4 regions of the Bacillus vallismortis genome follow, and region 2 is predicted to be linked to each of the others. Evidence: riboswitches for the same ligand, from Rfam matches in the RefSeq annotation. Region 2 holds a riboswitch; each other region holds the start of a gene.

Region 1 (5,391 bases), 1.9 Mb from region 2:
TTTCCCGCCAATGGTTAACATGCTCATCCGCCTCCTACAAAATGGACAATTTCAATGACATCGCGATCACAAAGCTCAACTTCGTGATAATGTTCTTTGCCGATAATTTCTTTATTTCTTTCAACGATAACGATTTTATTTTCAAGCTGATAGAACGCCAGCAGGTCTTGAATTGTACCTTTGTCTTTTTCCCACTTCACGTCTTTACCGTTCAGCTGTAGCATCATATCTGAACCGCCTCCTTGCGATCAATTCGGAATGCGTGCAGCCAGTCTGGATTGACCTCCTTATTCATGATGAGATCACTGACCAAAGCGCCGGTTGCCGGAGCAAGCAGAATCCCATTTCTGAAATGGCCCGCCGCAAATACAATACGGCTGTCCTCAGGGTGTCTGCCGATGTACGGTTTTCCGTCCTTTGTTCCCGGACGCAATCCAGCCCAAAAACGATCCACCTTCATATTCTGAATGGCCGGCAGCATCGTTTTTGCTTTTTTCATAACCGATTCCAGCCCGCCAAGATCCGGTGTTTCACTCCAATCACCCGGCTTCATTGTCGCGCCGACAACCAGTCTGCCACTTTTTCTCGGTACGATATAGCAATGGTCATGGTAAAGTGTTTTTGTCAGCGGTATCTCATCATTCCAAACAGACAGGCACTCCCCTTTTACAGGGAAAAATGAGTGATTCAGCCCAAGCTGCCTAAAAAACATTCCGCTCCACACCCCGCTGGCAACCGCGACATGATCCGCCCATACATAGCCATTCGGCGTTTCGATGGACAGCGCTTCACCGCCACGTTCCACATTGAGGACGGGCGTATGCTCAAAAATCTCAGCCCCAAGCGCTTTTGCCGCTTTCACATATGCCTTGCAAACAAAATAAGGCTCAACATGCACATCATCTTGAATAAAGGCTGCCCCGAAAATGTCACCTGACGTATAAGGCTCTTTTTCTAAAACTTCTTCTTTTGTATGCCAGCTGACAGAATCCAAGCCATCCATCTTCCTCAGCCGCAGCATGTCTTCTTCAGAAAACGCAAGCTTAAACATCCCGCCGTTATGCTGCATGATATCAATACCCGATATGGTGTAAAGCTCTTCCCCAAGACCTTTGTACAGACGCTGGCTGTGCATGGCGAAATCAAAAAACGCGTCACGTTCCTCGCATTCGGCATGGGCGCCCAGCATTCCGGCAGCAGCGCTTGTTGTTCTGCCGCCCATTGTCCCGCTTTCAAACAAGGCGATTGTTTTGTTTTCCTTTGCTAAATGATAAGCAATCGCGGAACCGATAATCCCGCCTCCAATGACAATTGCATCATAATGCCTTTTCATAGCGCATCTCCTTTAGCGTACGGGAATATTGTCTGGCAGCTCCCAAAGGATCAGCGGATGAAAAAATTCCCGACATGACAGCGATCCCGTCTGCCCCCGCTTGTTTTACGCCTCTTAATCTGCCCGGTGCCATCCCGCCAATCGCAATAACCGGGATGGACACCCGCTGCTTGATAGTTGACAGCAAAGACAAGCCTCTGCCTTCAAGGCCCTTTTTACAATCCGTTTCAAACACATGGCCGAACAACACACAGTCCGCATCTTCCTTTTCTGCTTGAATCGCTTCCTCCAGTGAATGCACCGACCGCCCGATATGAAGGTGCGGAAATCTGGCTCTGACCTGCTTCGGTGAAAAGCTGCTGCTCGGCAGCTGCACACGATGAATCGCTGAAAAAAGCGCAATATCCACTCGTCCGTTCATGACCAATTTCCGCTTATCAACACCGCTTTCAGATAAAAGCTCAATCAATTTCAAAATGTCAGCCGCAGATTTAGACCGCTCTCGAATGTGTATGCAATCCACTTCATTCTGAATGGCTATGATGACTTCCGCTAACACTTCAACCGGCTTGCAGTCATCAGTTATGGCGTGAAGCTCCAAGTTCCTCCACCTCTTTTACGCCGCGGTCGGACCAGCCTTCTTTTCGATTGGCCATCCCCCAAAATTGATACTCATAAAAGCTTGAAATAACAAAATTCTCTTTCATCTTGGCACGCACTTCCTCCGTGCTGTTTTCCGCCAGCTCATCAAAGCGGTTGATTTGTTCTTCGACCTGCTGTCTGAACCAGTCACCGCCGTATGTGCTGATCCACTTCTGATAAATCGGATGCCCCGGATCACATGTCAGCAATTTCTCGCCAACCTCGTAATACAGCCAGTAGCACGGCAGAAGGGCTGCTAAGATCTCAGCAAAATTCCCGCTCAAAACCGAACGGTACATATGGGATGTATATGAGTACGCCGTTGGAGACGGCTTAAAGGCCTTACGCTCTTCCTCACTGATCTCCAACAGCTCCGCAAACTCGCGGTGAAGCGCCATTTCCGCCTCATATGTACCTTGGGCGTGGCTTGCCATCCGTCCCGTTGTATAAAGGTCCTTCGCATAAGCGGCGCCAAACGATTGCACCTTCGCAAAATGCGTTAAATAATAAGAATCCTGAAGCACGTAGTATTTAAAACGGTCAATCGGAAGCGTTCCATCACCGATTCCCTGAACGAACGGATCGACAAAGCTCCCTTCCCACCATTCTGCGGCTGCACTGCGGCATTCTTCTGAAAATTTCACACGTCATTCCCCCTGTCTGATAAATAAAAAAACCACTTTCCCGCAAGGAAAAGTGGTTTGGAATTGGCATAGTAAACGAACACAAATACCGCTCCACTTCCCTACGCAGGTCTGAACCTGTTCAAGTTATGAGGGTCTAAAAGTCACACTTTTATCTCAGCCCTTATGAAGGACACCCCTAGTGGTTATACAAATACATATTGAATTGTTCTGCATCTCTATATTAACACGAATCCCTATTTGGTCAAGGTTTATCCTTCCAACGATTTCTTAAGTTCCGTTACATACCCCCGAGATCCGGTGACAATTAAGCGGTCACCCAATTTCAGCCTTGTATCCCCATGAGGAACGATGCTGTCCACACCTCTGAAAATCCTGACAAAGATGACATCGCCTGTAAAAGGGAATTCCCGCAAAATCACACCGTCGTATGTGCTGTTTTCCATATTAATTTGATACAGCGAAGACTCTTCGTTCGTGAGCAGCTTCATGACACCAGGCGCTTCTATTAGCGCGCGAAGCAGTGTTTTTGTCGACAGCAGCATAGAAAAGATGTTGATTCCCTGCTCCTTCAAAGTTGCTTCATTTTCGGGTGATCCGACGCTGGCAATCACTCTTTCTGTTCCTTTTTCTTTTGCAAGTAGTGCAATCTCCGCATTCATGTCTTCATTCCCGGTCGCAACAACCAGGATATCCGTATCAAAAATGCCGAGTGATTCAAGCGTCCCGTGTTCATAATTAGAAATCGCTTCAACAGAAAAAACTGATTCCGACAGCTTTTCCTCCGCGTTCTCTTGATAGACATGCACAACACGCACGTCATACTCCTCTTCCGGCAGTTCAAGAGTAACAGGCAATGTCATTTGGTTTGCGCCGATAAACGTAATGGTCTTTTTCTCCTCCGGCTGCTCCTCCCGTTTGTATAATTTTTTAAAGAAGACCGGTGAAAAAATACTGGCAATGACGGCTACTAACGTCAGCGCTCCTGACATATTTGCGCTGATCACGTGAAGCTGCTGGCCGATTGTCGCAGCGGCAATCACGAGAGAAAGCGTTGACGTCAGCAGAAAACCAGACGCCAAAATGGTGCGGTTATCATACCACTTCTTCAAGTACAGGACGGGAATAATTTTGCTGACTAACAGCGCCAAAAGCAGAAGCGGGATCATGATCAAAATTTTCGGATCTTGGAAAAGGGTCCAAATATCCAGCTTCACTCCGACCATCACAAAGAAAATCGGAATCAAGAACCCATAGCCGAATGAATCCAGCTGCTGAACAAGTTCTTTATTTGGCGAAAGAAGGGAAACGAGAACCCCCGCTAAGAAAGCGCCGAGAATATTTTCCGCCCCAAGTGATTCAGACAGGGCAACGAGTACGATAATTAACGTAAAAATGGCACGCGTCCCAATCTGAATCGTCCCTTTTGACATAGACTCAACAAATGAACGATGTTTAAAGACCCGGCCGAAAAAGTAAAGCACCACTCCGGCTGCAAACAGGATCATCAAGAGCCACATGTTTCCGCTGTCTTCTCCGTATAGAGAAGAAAACACGGCAAGAAGAATCATCGTGACCAAATCAGCAATAACGGCAACAAGCAAAATAATCTGCCCGATATTTGAATTCATGATCCGTTCTTCTTTTAACGTTGGAACGACAACGCCTAACGAAATCGTTGAGATAATGAGCGTCATTAAAAACGCATTTTCGATAAATCCTGCCAAGACGAACCCATAGGACAGCAGCAATGATAAAATAAATATACCGGCAAAAATAACGGACGCCGCAGCAAACGTATTGGGCACCGCTTTGCCGTTCGGCAGGAGCTGCTTTTTCTTTCCTTTCTCAAACGATGAAAAATCAATTTCAAGCCCACTTAAAAACATTAAAAAGATAAATCCGAGCAGAGAAAGCGTCTCAAGCCATGTATCGCCCTCGACAACTAAATTAAGACCGCTTTTTCCGATAATCAGCCCCATAATGATTTCTGCAACAACAACCGGGATGGTCAGTTTAAAGCGATGCAAAAGGATGGGTGTCAAAAATGCAACGATAAGTACAACAACTAAAGATGCGACAGATGAATGCGCCATAATCAGAACCTCCTTTTTAAGTCAGGGTTATTTCAGTTCTCAATCAAAGAACAAAACCTCATTTTAAAAAAACATAACGCGATTTTAACAAGGATGGTGATAAAAAATAAAGTAAAAAGGTCTTATTTCTTGTTTAGAAAATAATTCTTCTATATTTTGCACATAAAAGCCTGTGATGACTCACAGCACTTTGCTCCATAATAAATAAAACAATCGGCAAGGAGGATCACGCATGGCTTACGATATCATCAGCGATATTCATGGCTGCTATGATGAAATGATGGCATTAATCCAAGAGCTTGGCTATTCAATAAAAAATGGAGTACCTGTCCACGAAGAAGGAAGGATGCTCATTTTTGCTGGAGATTTAACTGACAGAGGACCGAAATCGATAGAGGTCATCCGCTTTGTAGCCGGCGCTTACGAAAAAGGCGCTGTGCGTTATGTTCCTGGAAATCATTGCAACAAGCTGTACCGCTACTTAAAAGGAAATCCCGTGAAAGTCATGCATGGCCTAGAAACTACAGCCGCAGAGCTTGAGGAACGATCTAAAGAAGAAAGAAAAACAATCAGCGATCAGTTTATGAAGCTGTATGAAAAGGCGCCGCTTTACGACATCTTACATAACGGAGAATTAGTTGTCGCCCATGCTGGCATAAAGGCTGACGATATCGGC
Region 2 (5,391 bases):
TGGCGCTCGCATTTTTTACATGTTTTTCAGCAGGCGGATATATAGGCGAACTCATATTGCCCCTATCCCACCTGTTGATCGCGCTTTTCTCTTGCATCCTTTCGATTATCCTTGTGATATTGCTTCACTTTTTTGTTCTGGTCCCATTATCATCCGCAGAAGAATCACTGGTTTATAAAGAAGATGATCTAAGAGGAAGGGTCGGCAAAGTGATTACCGCTGTTCCTATAGACGGGTTTGGTGAAGTGGTCATTGAAGGAATAGGCGGCACCATCTCGAAATCAGCGGTCAGCTTTGAGAATCAGCAGATCAGTTACGGGACAACGGTTTTGGTCGTAGATATCAACAACGGAGTTCTTTTGGTTACTCCGCATGAACCTATTTAAAACAAGGAGGAATGTAAAATGACAATGCCGATTATAATTGTCATCGGAGTTGTATTCTTTTTATTCATTGCACTGGTAGCCGTTTTTATCACAAAGTATCGTACGGCAGGACCAGATGAAGCGTTAATCGTAACGGGGAGCTATCTAGGAAATAAAAATGTTCATGTCGATGAAGGCGGCAACCGTCTTAAAATCGTCCGCGGCGGAGGAACCTTTGTCCTTCCCGTCTTCCAGCAGGCAGAGCCGCTAAGCCTATTATCAAGCAAACTTGATGTTTCGACACCTGAAGTCTATACCGAACAAGGAGTTCCAGTAATGGCTGATGGAACTGCGATTATTAAAATCGGCGGTTCTATAGGAGAAATCGCTACAGCGGCTGAACAATTTTTAGGAAAATCAAAAGATGACCGTGAGCAGGAAGCGCGTGAGGTTTTAGAAGGCCATCTTCGTTCCATTCTCGGCTCGATGACGGTTGAAGAAATCTATAAAAACAGAGAAAAATTTTCTCAAGAGGTGCAGCGTGTGGCCTCACAGGATCTCGCAAAAATGGGGCTTGTGATTGTTTCCTTTACCATTAAGGATGTACGTGATAAAAACGGTTATCTTGAATCATTAGGGAAACCGAGAATCGCTCAAGTAAAACGCGATGCTGATATCGCAACAGCAGAGGCTGATAAAGAAACCCGGATTAAGCGGGCAGAAGCCGATAAAGATGCAAAAAAATCAGAACTTGAACGGGCGACGGAAATCGCTGAAGCTGAAAAAACCAATCAGCTCAAAATAGCCGAATACCGCAGAGAACAAGATACGGCAAAAGCGAATGCCGACCAGGCATATGATTTAGAGACTGCCAGAGCGCGCCAGCAAGTCACCGAACAGGAAATGCAGGTTAAAATTATTGAACGCCAAAAACAAATAGAACTAGAAGAAAAAGAAATTCTTCGCCGGGAGCGCCAATACGACTCAGAGGTAAAGAAAAAAGCCGATGCAGACCGTTATTCAGTCGAGCAGTCCGCCGCAGCTGAGAAAGCCAAACAGCTCGCGGAAGCTGATGCCAAGAAGTACAGTATAGAAGCAATGGCGAAGGCAGAGGCCGAGAAAGTCAGAATTGACGGACTTGCAAAAGCAGAAGCTGAAAAAGCGAAAGGGGAAACAGAAGCTGAGGTTATCCGTCTAAAAGGTTTGGCGGAAGCGGAAGCAAAAGAGAAAATCGCCGCTGCTTTTGAACAGTACGGACAGGCTGCGATTTTCGATATGATCGTAAAAATGCTTCCGGAATACGCAAAACAAGTGGCATCACCTCTTTCAAATATTGATAAAATCACTGTTGTTGATACAGGGGGAAGCAGTGATTCAAGCGGCGCCAACAAAGTAACCAGCTATGCGACAAACTTAATGTCAAGCCTTCAAGAAAGCTTAAAAGCCTCATCGGGAATTGATGTAAAAGAAATGATTGAGAACTTTTCAGGAAAAGGAAACGTAAAACAAAGCCTTCACGAATTAACAAATGAAATAAAAGAAGCAAACGGGTCCAAACAAGAGAAGAATGACTAATGAAAGGATAGAACCAAATGGCAACTGTGAGAGAGGCAAAGTTAGAGGATATAATAGACATTGCAAAAGTGCATGTCGACAGCTGGAGAACAACATATCGCGGCATCATCCCGGCTGACTACTTAAATGGCCTGGACTACAAGGAATTTGAAGACAAATGGAAAAGCCGCTCGTTAAAGGGTGTATTTGTCGCTCAAGATGAAAAAGATTCAATATTCGGCTTTGCTTCATTTGGCCCTATTCGGTCTGAACAAGAAGGCTATGACAGCGAGCTATACGCGATTTACCTTTTAGAGGAGCATCAGCGGCAAGGTGCAGGCAGAGCGCTCTTAGCAAAAGGAGCAGAGTTTTTGCTTCATCATGGCTTTTCAAACATGTTTGTTTGGGTAATTGAGCAAAACCCCTCGATTTCATTTTATCAAGCCTATTCTCCTGAAAGAAAAGCGGAGGACAGCTTTGAAATTGCAGGAGAAAGGCTGAAAGAAATAGGGTTTGGCTGGCCGGATCTTTCTGCTTTGAAAACATCTCTTAACAGATAACAAAAAAACAACCCCCAGCGGATTGCGCTGGGGGTTGTCACGTTAGGCTTTGTCTATTTTAAGCAAACGCGGTGCTGTCATAAATAATAAACAAAGGACAATTGCACAGATGATGAATGAAGGAACCATATAAGTAGCATTATAAGTTAATGAATAAATCCATACCGGCGTTCCCTTTGGAGCATAGCTGCCGAAAAACACAGCTCCTGAAATGACGTGTGCCGCATAACGCAGGAAACTGCCGATAAAAACTGCGCTGACCACTGAAACAATCAGTTTCCCTTTATTTTTTGCTGCCGTTGCTTTGCGGACAGTATAAGCGAAATAGCCGCTTATCCCAATTGCTGTGAATGCGATCATATAATCCAGAAATAGCTGTACAGGATGCTGTGCGAATAAGTTTCCGATTGCTATTTGAACTAGTCCTGTCAGCAGGCCGGTAGTAAGGCCTGCTTTTACACCCCACCGAAACGAAATCAAAAAGATCGGAATCATCATGATGGAGACCGAGCCTCCTTGAGGCATTCGGAGAAACATTCCTGAGACGATGTCTAAAATAACAGCAGCCGCAGTCATAATTGCAATTTCAATAAGGCGAACCAGTTGCTTAGATTGATTCATAAAAATCCCCTTCCATTGATAGACAATCCAAAAGGACAACAAAAAAGCAGCACGCGGAAGGATGAGAAAAGTTCCACGCACTGCTTTACAATCTGCAATTCATTTGACTTTGCCACATCCCTACGCCAGCGTTAACTAACAGGTTCAAAGGGTCAGAACGTAACCGCTCACTCTCAGCTTTAATGCTCCCCTTGTGGTTATCAATATTTAATTCGTTTCTACTATACTAAAAAGAGAAAAAAACAACAAGGTCACACTATTGAATGTATATGTTCTTTTAACATAGTTATATGCTAAAGACATGAAGGGACGATATGCCGAGGATTATAGTTTATTTATTTTATAGATTTTTTTAGAAAAACTATTGCAATAAATAAATGCAGATGTTATATTATTAAACGTCGCTGATGCACAGCGGACAAAACAAGAAGCTTCAAAACAATTTGAAAAAAGTTGTTGACGAAATGGAAGCGAAATGTTATATTAGTAAAGCTGCTTCATTAAGAGGCAACGAAATGATCTTTGAAAACTAAACAAGACAAAACGTACCTGTTAATTCATTTTTATAAATCGCACAGCGATGTGCGTAGTCAGGGGCCTGCGCGATGCAGGTCATGCAGATGTTGTCACAGGATGTGACGAACTTAATCTGCGCTCCATTACTTTATGGAGAGTTTGATCCTGGCTCAGGACGAACGCTGGCGGCGTGCCTAATACATGCAAGTCGAGCGGACAGATGGGAGCTTGCTCCCTGATGTTAGCGGCGGACGGGTGAGTAACACGTGGGTAACCTGCCTGTAAGACTGGGATAACTCCGGGAAACCGGGGCTAATACCGGATGCTTGTTTGAACCGCATGGTTCAAACATAAAAGGTGGCTTCGGCTACCACTTACAGATGGACCCGCGGCGCATTAGCTAGTTGGTGAGGTAATGGCTCACCAAGGCAACGATGCGTAGCCGACCTGAGAGGGTGATCGGCCACACTGGGACTGAGACACGGCCCAGACTCCTACGGGAGGCAGCAGTAGGGAATCTTCCGCAATGGACGAAAGTCTGACGGAGCAACGCCGCGTGAGTGATGAAGGTTTTCGGATCGTAAAGCTCTGTTGTTAGGGAAGAACAAGTGCCGTTCAAATAGGGCGGCACCTTGACGGTACCTAACCAGAAAGCCACGGCTAACTACGTGCCAGCAGCCGCGGTAATACGTAGGTGGCAAGCGTTGTCCGGAATTATTGGGCGTAAAGGGCTCGCAGGCGGCTTCTTAAGTCTGATGTGAAAGCCCCCGGCTCAACCGGGGAGGGTCATTGGAAACTGGGGAACTTGAGTGCAGAAGAGGAGAGTGGAATTCCACGTGTAGCGGTGAAATGCGTAGAGATGTGGAGGAACACCAGTGGCGAAGGCGACTCTCTGGTCTGTAACTGACGCTGAGGAGCGAAAGCGTGGGGAGCGAACAGGATTAGATACCCTGGTAGTCCACGCCGTAAACGATGAGTGCTAAGTGTTAGGGGGTTTCCGCCCCTTAGTGCTGCAGCTAACGCACTAAGCACTCCGCCTGGGGAGTACGGTCGCAAGACTGAAACTCAAAGGAATTGACGGGGGCCCGCACAAGCGGTGGAGCATGTGGTTTAATTCGAAGCAACGCGAAGAACCTTACCAGGTCTTGACATCCTCTGACAATCCTAGAGATAGGACATCCCCTTCGGGGGCAGAGTGACAGGTGGTGCATGGTTGTCGTCAGCTCGTGTCGTGAGATGTTGGGTTAAGTCCCGCAACGAGCGCAACCCTTGATCTTAGTTGCCAGCATTCAGTTGGGCACTCTAAGGTGACTGCCGGTGACAAACCGGAGGAAGGTGGGGATGACGTCAAATCATCATGCCCCTTATGACCTGGGCTACACACGTGCTACAATGGACAGAACAAAGGGCAGCGAAATCGCGAGGTTAAGCCAATCCCACAAATCTGTTCTCAGTTCGGATCGCAGTCTGCAACTCGACTGCGTGAAGCTGGAATCGCTAGTAATCGCGGATCAGCATGCCGCGGTGAATACGTTCCCGGGCCTTGTACACACCGCCCGTCACACCACGAGAGTTTGTAACACCCGAAGTCGGTGAGGTAACCTTTTAGGAGCCAGCCGCCGAAGGTGGGACAGATGATTGGGGTGAAGTCGTAACAAGGTAGCCGTATCGGAAGGTGCGGCTGGATCACCTCCTTTCTAAGGATATATTACGGAATATAAGACCTTGGGTCTTATAAACAGAACGTTCCCTGTCTTGTTTAGTTTTGAAGGATC
Region 3 (5,391 bases), 1.7 Mb from region 2:
TAGGGCTGTATTTGAAAAGTACGGCCGTCAGGAAGGCGTTTTTGACCAAGTGAATATTATTGTGGCGCTCACCATGCAGGAAAGTGGTGGTCTTTAAAGACCTGGTGTCAAAGAATCCCTCACTTTTTATTTTTCAACTCCGAATGAAACATCTATATATTGCACAATTGATTTTTTAATTTCTCGACAGCCTGAGGAGTAAACCATGTGTTTACTCCTCTTTTTTCTGTTTAGATACAATGTATCTTTTTGTAATTCATCTTTGTAAAATTGAGGATGTTTATTTCTTTTAATCTTAAAAAGGATTACTTTTCAGAAGAGTTACCAAAAGTAATTCTTAAAACAATGCCCATAATAATAATTGCAATTAGTCCAATAATATTAACTATTGTTGAAATAGATTCATTATCTACAAAAATGTTAACAATAAACGAACCTGCAACAATCAATAATATCAAAGAATAAAAACTTTTTTTCACAAACACACTCCTATTGCAAAAATAATTCTATAAAAATATTGTAAAGTAGTTATAACGTGAAGAAAAGCATTAAACAATTGGTCATTGTAATCTGTTTCTCTCTAATTTTTACCACTATAACAATACCAATAGCTAACGTGAAAGAAAGTTCTAATGATGTTTCTTCTGAGCAAGTTAATGTAGAAGCTCAAATCATGAAAAGAACTCTCGAACCTCTATTAGAATTAATTGATCAAATGCCAGAGGATGTTGCTGAACAAGGAATAAACTCCGGTATTGAATGGTTAAACGTACATAAAGGGAACGAATTTGTAGGTTATGAATTTGTGGTTGATGGAGAAAACCTGACTGCTGTTAAAACCGCCCAAGAAAGTATAGGACCATTTATAGTACTGAGTACATGGAGTTGCATTTCTAGTGCTGCTAAAGCTATAGCAGTAAACGCTATCCCATGGGCAAAGATCTTAAAAGTTAAAAAAGCAGCAAAATTAATGGGCGGACTAAATTCAATGACAAAAACAATTATTACAGCTTATAAACATCAAAGAAACCTAGGACTTTCTAGAACAAATGCTATAAAAAAAGCCGTAAAAGTATCTACTAAGGCACTACCAGATGAAACTCAAAAAGTCGTACTAGAATTCTTTAGTTTAGGTGACGTTGTTGATAATTGTTTCTAATTGTTTTAAAAACGGGATACAAACAGGTTTAAATTATTAAAACCTAAATTATAAAAACCCTTAAAATAAAGGAGAAAGCATATTAGACATATATAATATGTTTTCTCCTTCGTAATGGATTACAGACACAGTCAAGATATTGTTGTTGAAGCCCACTCACCAATCGCTCACGGTGCAATTCTTGATATAAACGATACAGAGCATTTATTAAGGTTTCAATTTGGGTTTTACCTTCCGAAGAATCTTTTCGTGAACTGACATCGTACACCTAAATATGAGAAAGTTGGCGCTGAGTGCCAATAGGTGGGTGGTATGCCAATTAATGGCGAAAATGATCGACTGGGCTTATCAAAGAAAACACCAGACTATGAAGAAGCAAAAGGTGAAGAGACAAAGTTAAAGGAGTAAAACGTGTGTTTACTTCTCTTTTTTTATTGTTGGATTCCTTTTACAATTTGCGATGTTCAGGACATTTTTTAAACACACTAGAAAATAAGGTATTTTTGTGCTTTTTTTTTAAGCTCCATGAATTGCCATCAAATGCAAGGCGTAGTAACTTTTCGAAAAACTTTTGTCGGTTGATACGCAGGGTTCAAGGCTTATCAATCATTGTTTGACTAAAGATATGGAATAGTTTAGGATGAAAGTAAATATTTATATTTTATACACTGGGGGAGCTTTTAGAAGCTGAGAAGAGACACAAGTCCTGACCCTTTGAACCTGATTTGGTTAACACCAACGTAGGGAAGTGAAAAAAATAGAGAGATTTTTTATCTTATCTATATTTAAGCCACTTTCCATATGAAAGTGGCTTTATTTATTTTGAAAGGGGATATTAAAGTGACAACTAAAAAAGTTTTTTTAGCAGGACCTTTTAAAAGTTTAGTAGATGTGAATACTGGATTGATGAGTTTACATGAAAGGGAGAAGTTAGAGTCATTAATTTCTTTTTTTGAAAATGAAGGATGGTTAGTTCATAATGCTCACAAGCGAGAAGGATGGGGGAAAGATTTCATGACACCCCAACAATGCACTAAAATTGATTTTGATGAAATACGCTCTTGCGATCTTTTTGTAGCTTTTCCTGGCTCACCGGCTTCTCCTGGAACGCATATAGAAATAGGATGGGCTTCTGCCTTGAAAAAAAAGATAGTGTTATTACTAGAAAATGAGAGGGATTACGCATTCTTAATTCAAGGGTTAAGCGTAGTAGCTGATGTTGAATACATTAATTTTAAAGGTACTGATGATTTATTAGAGAAGATTAAAAGTATCCTTATGGAATACAAGGTGGAATCTTAATGAGAAAGAAAACTTTTCATGAAGCATATATGGAAACCCTATATGACATCTATTATTACCCTGAATTTTTAAATTCACCGCGTGGACAAAATAGCAAAGAAAAATTGAACTATCATCTGACCCTTGAAAATCCAATAGAACGTGTCACTTACTTACCCTCTAGAAAAACAAATATCGTGTTTAATTTTGCTGAAGTTTTATGGTATTTATCGGGGAGTAACAACTTAGATTTTATTAGTTATTACAATAAAAAAATGCCTTTATATTCAATGAATAAAAAAACATTAACAGGTACTGCGTATGGACCTAAAATATTTGAATTTGGAAACGCAAAACTAAATCAATGGAATAGAATAAAAAATCTTTTGACACAGGAAGACATTGATTCAAAAAGGGCATTTATTCAAATATTCGATGCCTCGGAACTCTTCGTTTCTGGCAATATTGATGTTTCTTGTACAATAGGTTTGCAATTTTTCATAAGAGAAAACAAGTTATACATGTCTTCCATAATGCGTGCAAATGATGCATTTCGAGGAATGATTAGTGATCTTTTCTCTTTTACATTTATGCAAGAATTAATGGCTAGAGAACTTCATTTAGAAGTCGGAGAATATTTCCATAATGTTGGTTCCATTCATATCTATGAGTCCGACAACGAATGGGCAAAAACAGTACTTGAGGAAGCTAAAACTCATAATGATACCTCGGCTTTTGAATTTCCTAAAATGCCTACCGGGAATAATTGGCCTTTTATTGAAACAGTTTTAAAATATGAGTCTTTGCTTAGAAAAGATCAAATTTCAATGTCAAGGCAGGATATTGAAACTTTAGATTTACCTGAATATTGGGAACAAATTCTCTTACTTTTTAGTATATATCAGCATATTGCTTATAAGCGAGATATGGATCATTCATTATTTCAAAGCTTACTTCCTACTTATCAGTTTTTTGTTAAAAATAAGTGGTTTAATTACTTTTCAACTAAACAAAAGGAGGAAATTTAATGAAAACTTCTTGGAAAGAAGACAGTGTTGCTGGTAAATTCGATGCTTATAACGACGTTTTAGAACAAACATTAGGTTTTGAGTATGTTTTTCGTAAATTTGATAAAGCGGATATTAAAAAGGTGCTCGATTTTGGCTGTGGACCCGGTAAGGTAGCATATAGGTTAGCTGACAGAATAGATTGCAATGTAATCGCAGTAGATGAATCAAGTAAGATGTTGGATATAGCAAAGAAAAAAAGAAAACATTCACATGTCGACTATCATTTAATTGAACATGATAACCTTTCCTTCTTACCAGATCATTCAGTTGATGCTGCTATGGCCTGTTACGTCTTTATTAATACAGATAGTGATCAACGTATCAAAAGAATTATGGGTGAAATTTTTCGTGTGTTAAAACCAGGTGCTTCTTTTGTTATACTGGATACAAACCCTGACTCAACTGGAAAAGAATTTTCAACCTTTCGCAACGGAATACCGGGGAAAGAGTATTCTTATGGAGAAGAAAGAAATGAGTGGCTTCATGTTCCTGAACAAGAAGATTTAATTTTAAATGACTTTCATTGGCCGAAGTCAATGTACTATAAACTTTTATCTAATGTAGGCTTTGAAAGTGTAACATTACTGGAACCAACGTTAAACGATATTGACGGAGAGCAGTTAAAGGCCATCGAACAAAAATTTAAATTTAATAATTGGAAAAGTGAAAAGGAATACCCACCTTTTATCATTTTTGAAGCAGTGAAACCTACCTTAGGAGGAGTATGAGTTGACGGATATCTATAAAGCACTTTCGATTGCTGGAACAGATCCAACCGGGGGAGCGGGAATTCATGCAGACTTAAAAACCTTCCAGGAGCAGCAAGTATTTGGAATGGCTGTTATTACATCAGTTGTTGCTCAAAACACACTTGGTGTGAAGAGTTTTGAGGAGGTATCTCTGAATAATATATCTCAGCAAATAGACTGTGTCATCGGAGATATAAAACCAGATGCTGTAAAAACTGGTATGCTTGCAAGCGTGGATATTATAGAACTGATAGCTGAAAAATTAAAAGCGGCTAAAATCCAATCGTATGTGATGGACCCAGTTATGGTTGCTAAAAGCGGTCATCATCTGCTTCATAAGGATGCCGTTAATCATTTGAAAAAATTATTAATACCTCAAACAACTGTTATTACACCAAATATTCCAGAAGCAGAAGTAATCATCGGCAAATCAATTAAAACTGTACAGCAGATGCGCGATGCTGCTAAAGAAATTGTGGAAGTATACGGGGCAAAGAGTGCTGTCGTAAAAGGGGGGCATATGAACGGAGAAGCTCGTGATATTATGTATTTTGATGAGGCCTTCGAGGAGTTTGTTTCCCCTCGCTTTGATACAAAACATACCCATGGGACAGGCTGTACTTTTTCTGCTGTCATCACTGCAGAGCTAGCAAAGCAACACAGTATACCAGAATCAGTAGCAACTGGAAAAGAATTTATCTCAGCAGCCATTAAACATCCTATAGGGATTGGGAAGGGACAAGGGCCTACAAATCATTTCGCGTATCGCTCAATCATTAACCCCACGACAGCTACTTAAGGAGTGTTATGATGATCTATAAGGAATATGATGTATTTTTATTCGACTTAGACGGAGTTATTTATATAGGAGACAAAGCTTTACCAGAAGCTGTTTCTTCTTTAAAACGCCTCCGTGAAGAAAAGAAATCCATTCGTTTTTTAACGAATGATCCCTGTGTTACAAGAGAAACGATTGTTAAAAGGCTTCATAAGCTTGGTATTTCAGCAAGTATTGATGAAGTGATTACTTCGGGGTGGGCAACAGCTGATTACCTTGTTAAGGCTGGAATAAAGAGAGCATATATATTAGGAAATGATGAACTTAAAAGCGAGATTCGAAAAGCTGGTATTG
Region 4 (5,391 bases), 2.1 Mb from region 2:
GATATATTTATTTTATAATAATTATAAAATAATATTGACTTTTTTATTGGAGATGATATTATGTTTTTATAAATTCCAAGAGGTGATTACATGAGCTCAAACAAACTGACAACTAGCTGGGGCGCTCCGGTTGGAGATAACCAAAATTCAATGACTGCCGGTTCTCGCGGACCAACTTTAATCCAAGATGTACATTTACTTGAAAAATTGGCCCATTTCAACAGAGAACGTGTTCCTGAACGTGTTGTACATGCCAAAGGAGCAGGCGCTCACGGATATTTTGAAGTGACAAATGATGTCACAAAATACACAAAGGCCGCTTTCCTTTCTGAGGTCGGCAAACGCACACCGCTCTTCATTCGTTTCTCAACCGTTGCCGGTGAACTTGGCTCGGCTGATACAGTTCGCGACCCGCGCGGATTTGCGGTTAAATTTTATACTGAAGAAGGAAACTACGACATCGTCGGGAACAATACACCTGTATTCTTCATCCGCGATGCGATTAAGTTCCCTGATTTCATCCATACACAAAAAAGAGATCCAAAAACACACTTAAAAAACCCTACAGCGGTTTGGGATTTCTGGTCACTTTCACCAGAATCACTGCATCAAGTGACAATCCTGATGTCTGACCGCGGTATTCCTGCGACACTTCGCCACATGCATGGCTTCGGAAGCCATACATTCAAATGGACAAATGCCGAAGGCGAAGGCGTGTGGATTAAATATCACTTTAAAACAGAACAAGGCGTGAAAAACCTTGACGTCAATACTGCGGCAAAAATTGCCGGTGAAAACCCTGATTACCATACAGAAGATCTTTTCAATGCGATCGAAAATGGAGATTTCCCTGCATGGAAACTATATGTGCAAATCATGCCTTTAGAAGATGCCAATACGTATCGCTTTGACCCGTTTGATGTTACAAAAGTTTGGTCTCAAAAAGACTATCCATTAATCGAGGTCGGACGTATGGTTCTCGACAGAAATCCTGAAAACTACTTTGCAGAAGTAGAACAAGCGACATTCTCGCCTGGAACACTCGTGCCTGGCATTGATGTTTCTCCTGATAAAATGCTTCAAGGCCGGCTGTTTGCTTATCATGATGCACACCGCTACCGTGTCGGTGCAAACCATCAAGCACTGCCAATTAACCGCGCACGCAACGAAGTGAACAATTATCAGCGTGACGGACAAATGCGCTTTGACAATAACGGCGGCGGATCTGTATATTACGAGCCAAACAGCTTCGGCGGTCCGAAAGAGTCACCGGAGGATAAACAAGCAGCATATCCGGTAGAAGGAATCGCTGACAGCGTAAGCTATGATCACAACGATCACTACACACAAGCCGGTGACCTCTACCGTTTAATGAGCGAGGATGAGCGTGCCCGCCTTGTTGAAAATATAGTTAACGCCATGAAGCCGGTAGAAATTGAAGAAATCAAACTTCGCCAAATCGAGCATTTCTACAAAGCGGATCCTGAATACGGAACACGCGTGGCTGAAGGCCTTGGATTGAAAATTAAATAAAATTATTAATAGAATTGCAAAAACCCGCTGTACATAGCGGGTTTTTTATTTGCGCACTTCGTATGTCCTCCATGTGAGGGATCACACTCTATCGTTTGCTTTCAAACAAAAAAGCCCTTATCTAAAAGATAAGAGCCTTCGGTGCCCAAAGAGGCTGGAATACGTTCGCAGTCAATCTTTTATTTGTAAAGCTGGCTGCCTTGATTTACAAATTCTTCGGCTTTTTCTTTCATCCCCTCTTCAATAGCATCCCATTCGCTCAGCTCTTTGTCCTTCGCATAGTCACGGATATCCTGAGAAATTCTCATGCTGCAAAACTTCGGTCCGCACATTGAACAGAAATGAGCGGTTTTCGCTCCTTCTGCCGGCAAGGTCTCATCATGGTATTCAAGCGCTCTTTCCGGATCAAGAGATAGATGAAACTGGTCTCGCCAGCGAAATTCAAAGCGGGCTTTCGATAAAGCGTCATCACGTATTTGCGCTCCGGGATGCCCTTTTGCAAGGTCTGCGGCGTGCGCAGCAATTTTATATGTAATGACTCCTTCACGAACATCATCACGGTTTGGCAGCCCCAAATGCTCCTTCGGCGTTACATAACAAAGCATTGCTGTCCCATACCAGCCGATCATTGCCGCTCCGATCGCTGAAGTAATATGGTCATAGCCCGGCGCTATATCTGTTGTCAGCGGCCCCAAGGTGTAAAAAGGCGCTTCTTTGCAGATGTCCATTTGTTTATCGACGTTCTCTTTGATTTTATGCATCGGCACATGCCCAGGTCCCTCAATCATCACCTGAACATCATGCTTCCAGGCAATTTGCGTCAGCTCCCCAAGTGTCTCTAATTCAGCAAACTGCGCTTCATCATTGGCGTCAGCGATTGATCCGGGTCGAAGCCCGTCTCCCAGAGAAAAAGCAATGTCATACGTTTTCATAATCTCACAGATCTCTTCAAAATGGGTATAGAGAAAGCTTTCCTGATGATGAGCCAGACACCATTGTGCCATAATCGCTCCCCCGCGTGATACGATTCCCGTCGTCCGTTTGGCTGTTAATGGCACATACCGCAACAAAACACCCGCGTGGATCGTAAAATAATCCACTCCCTGTTCAGCCTGCTCGATCAGCGTGTCACGATAAATCTCCCACGTTAGATCCTCCGCTACGCCGTTTACTTTTTCAAGCGCCTGATAAATTGGAACCGCCCCTACAGGCACAGGGCAATTGCGGATAATCCATTCACGCGTCGTATGAATATCTTTTCCGGTAGATAGATCCATCATCGTATCCGCTCCCCAGCGGATAGCCCACGTCATTTTTTCCACTTCTTCTTCAATGGATGACGTAACCGCCGAATTCCCAATATTCGCATTAATCTTCACATGAAAATTCCGGCCGATAATCATCGGTTCACTCTCAGGATGATTAATATTTGAAGGAATGATCGCCCGGCCGCTTGCTACCTCATCTCTGACAAATTCGGGAGACACATGCTCGCGGATTGCGATAAACTCCATCTCAGGTGTAATGATTCCTTTTTTGGCATAGTGCATTTGCGTGACGTTTTGGCCCGCTTTCGCCCGCAGCGGTTTCCGCTTTAGTCCCGGGTAGCTTACGTTTGGATTTGCTTTTTTATAACCGTTATCTTCTGGTTTGACATCCCGTCCTTCATATTCTTCAACATCGCCGCGCTCCGTGATCCATTTTTGGCGAAGCGGCCTTAATCCTTCTTGAATATGAATGGCCACCTCAGGGTCCGTATACGGTCCGCTTGTATCATAGACACGAACAGGCGCGTTTTCTTCTTCGCCGAACGCTCCTGTCGTCGGACTTAAGGCAATTTCCCTCATTGGCACTTGGATGTCCGCAGAGGAACCCTCCACGTATACTTTCTTGCTCCCTGAAAAACTCGACATAATCGAAATGTTGGCTTGCTGCACTGAATCGTTTTGCATCACTGATCCTTCCCCTCTCTTCGTTTGAAAGGACAAAATCAAGCTCATTACCAGCACAAAAAACCGGATTCAAAGAATGAACCCGGTTACAGTCAGAAAGAAACATATTATCGCCCAGGACGGCAATAATAAAAACAATTTCTCTACTTCCCCACGCTGGTACGAACCAGATCAGGTCCAAAGGGTTAAGAAGCTTACCTTCTCTCTCAGCCCGAAAACGGGCACCCCCAGTAACTATTAATTTCGCACTCATCTTAACATAAAACCAACCCGAAAAAAAAGAGAAATATAGATCATATTCAGCTAATTCACCCCAGATATTTTACCGGCAGCCGGGTTTCAAAGATTTCATGTTCAACCACCGTCACCCGATATGCCTTTGCACCCGGCCTTGAGCTCACTGTCTGAAACAGCTGATCATTTATAAAATGGAGAGCCGCTCCATCATCCGCCGCATAACCATCACCCAAGAAACCATTACATATCAGCTGATGGAATATCGGCCGCCGCTCCTTCTCACTGTCATAATGAGGACAAAAGCTTCCATGCAAAAAGCCTAAACTTTTCATACTTGTCAGCGGCCCGGCTGAATCCGTCACCCCTTCTTCAAACCAGCACATCGCACCGGCACTTAATCCAGCTAAAACCACACCGCTCTTCCACGCCTCTCTGAGAATAAGATCCAACCCCCACTCCTTCCATAGCACAAGCATATTCCGCGTATTTCCCCCGCCAACATAGATCACGTCCTGTTCCATAACAAAAGAAAGTATATCTGTTGACAGCGGCTTACATAAGGATAAATGAGACGGTACACAGTCCATTGTTTGAAATGCATGATAAAACCGCTGGACATAGTTTTGTGAATCACCGCTCGCCGTCGGCAAAAAACAAATGCGAGGTGACTTCCGTTTCGTTTGATTGATGATATATTGATCGAGAGACAAATTGTCCGGTTCCATCGAAAAACCCCCGCCGCCCATCGCAATAATCTGTTTCATCATCCCACCCCCGACAAAACTTGTTATTCATTATGGCATGACAAGGCTACATATTTTCTTACCCAGGACGACCTAGAAAATAAATCTTCTGAAGAACGGGGAGATAAAGCCTTTGAACGAGGTCTCAGCCCAATTTTTAATTTCAGTCACATTTAGAAAACGCAATCCCTAACCTTAGAACAGCGCTGCACGATCAATTCGTTACAGTTCTAGATAAAAATATATCTGTATCACAAAAAAGACGGGACCTCATCTTTCAGATCCCGCCTCTCCCTTTTATTGCTCCACTCTTCGTAAAGCCTCATTTACCGTTTCTTTGATAAACACATCTTCACCGCTTAATCGATCTAAACTGAGATCGCCGTTTCTCAGCCTTTCGGAAATATGGTTTATATCCTCTTCTACCGTGATTTGCAGCTCACCGGCCAAAAACATTCTGTGTAATTCATCAGCAACCATACTTTCTTTGTTCATTCCAATCCGCTCCTTTGCTTTCAATATTATTCTTAGTCTGTCCCTAGGCAGGACAAATAATAGGAAAAAAGTATGAATCAAACGAATCTTTTTTCCTTCTTCTTACGTATATCTGTTGAGAAAAAGAAAAAGGGGAAGATCTAACATGTCATTTTTCAAGAAGCTTGCAGCAAGTGCCGGAATCGGTGCTGCAAAAGTAGATACAATTTTAGAGCAAGACGCCTATTATCCAGGAGAAAAAGTACGGGGAACTGTTCATGTCAAAGGCGGAAAAATCGCTCAGGACATCCGCTTTATTGACGTACAGCTTAATACACGGTACGTCATTGTAAAAGATGATGAAGAGCATCGAAAATACGCTACAATTCATTCTTTCCGGGTCACTGGTTCATTCACCATTCAGCCTGGAGAAGAGCATCAATTTCCGTTCT

Evidence for each region. A riboswitch is a leader RNA that binds a small molecule or an ion and turns the genes downstream of it on or off. The one in region 2 is predicted to bind thiamine pyrophosphate.
Region 1: another riboswitch for thiamine pyrophosphate. It lies ahead of tenA (thiaminase II); the one in region 2 lies ahead of thiT (energy-coupled thiamine transporter ThiT).
Region 3: another riboswitch for thiamine pyrophosphate. It lies ahead of BV11031_RS15675 (nucleoside 2-deoxyribosyltransferase); the one in region 2 lies ahead of thiT (energy-coupled thiamine transporter ThiT).
Region 4: another riboswitch for thiamine pyrophosphate. It lies ahead of thiC (phosphomethylpyrimidine synthase ThiC); the one in region 2 lies ahead of thiT (energy-coupled thiamine transporter ThiT).

What each region holds. Positions count from the first base shown of each region.
Region 1 covers NZ_CP026362.1:2,270,687-2,276,077, forward strand. The annotation lists gene thiG (thiazole synthase) at 1-27, opposite strand, end outside; gene thiS (sulfur carrier protein ThiS) at 24-224, opposite strand; gene thiO (glycine oxidase ThiO) at 224-1,333, opposite strand; gene tenI (thiazole tautomerase TenI) at 1,317-1,934, opposite strand; gene tenA (thiaminase II) at 1,912-2,619, opposite strand; TPP riboswitch at 2,701-2,809, opposite strand; gene BV11031_RS12295 (monovalent cation:proton antiporter family protein) at 2,871-4,715, opposite strand; gene prpE (bis(5'-nucleosyl)-tetraphosphatase PrpE) at 4,948-5,391, shown strand, end outside.
Region 2 covers NZ_CP026362.1:404,156-409,546, forward strand. The annotation lists gene BV11031_RS02205 (NfeD family protein) at 1-386, shown strand, start outside; gene floT (flotillin lipid rafts scaffold protein FloT) at 405-1,940, shown strand; gene BV11031_RS02215 (GNAT family N-acetyltransferase) at 1,958-2,479, shown strand; gene thiT (energy-coupled thiamine transporter ThiT) at 2,522-3,100, opposite strand; TPP riboswitch at 3,201-3,302, opposite strand; rRNA gene BV11031_RS02225 (16S ribosomal RNA) at 3,764-5,313, shown strand.
Region 3 covers NZ_CP026362.1:2,963,793-2,969,183, reverse strand. The annotation lists partial or broken gene BV11031_RS15685 (endopeptidase) at 1-91, shown strand, start outside; gene BV11031_RS22675 (hypothetical protein) at 306-479, opposite strand; gene BV11031_RS15680 (hypothetical protein) at 536-1,159, shown strand; partial or broken gene BV11031_RS22980 (lipoprotein) at 1,472-1,567, shown strand; TPP riboswitch at 1,820-1,923, shown strand; gene BV11031_RS15675 (nucleoside 2-deoxyribosyltransferase) at 2,000-2,461, shown strand; gene BV11031_RS15670 (thymidylate synthase) at 2,461-3,468, shown strand; gene BV11031_RS15665 (class I SAM-dependent methyltransferase) at 3,468-4,238, shown strand; gene thiD (bifunctional hydroxymethylpyrimidine kinase/phosphomethylpyrimidine kinase) at 4,240-5,058, shown strand; gene BV11031_RS15655 (HAD-IIA family hydrolase) at 5,067-5,391, shown strand, end outside.
Region 4 covers NZ_CP026362.1:2,540,970-2,546,360, forward strand. The annotation lists gene katA (catalase KatA) at 91-1,533, shown strand; gene thiC (phosphomethylpyrimidine synthase ThiC) at 1,713-3,485, opposite strand; TPP riboswitch at 3,617-3,724, opposite strand; gene BV11031_RS13690 (Type 1 glutamine amidotransferase-like domain-containing protein) at 3,794-4,486, opposite strand; gene BV11031_RS13695 (hypothetical protein) at 4,763-4,966, opposite strand; gene BV11031_RS13700 (sporulation control protein Spo0M) at 5,106-5,391, shown strand, end outside.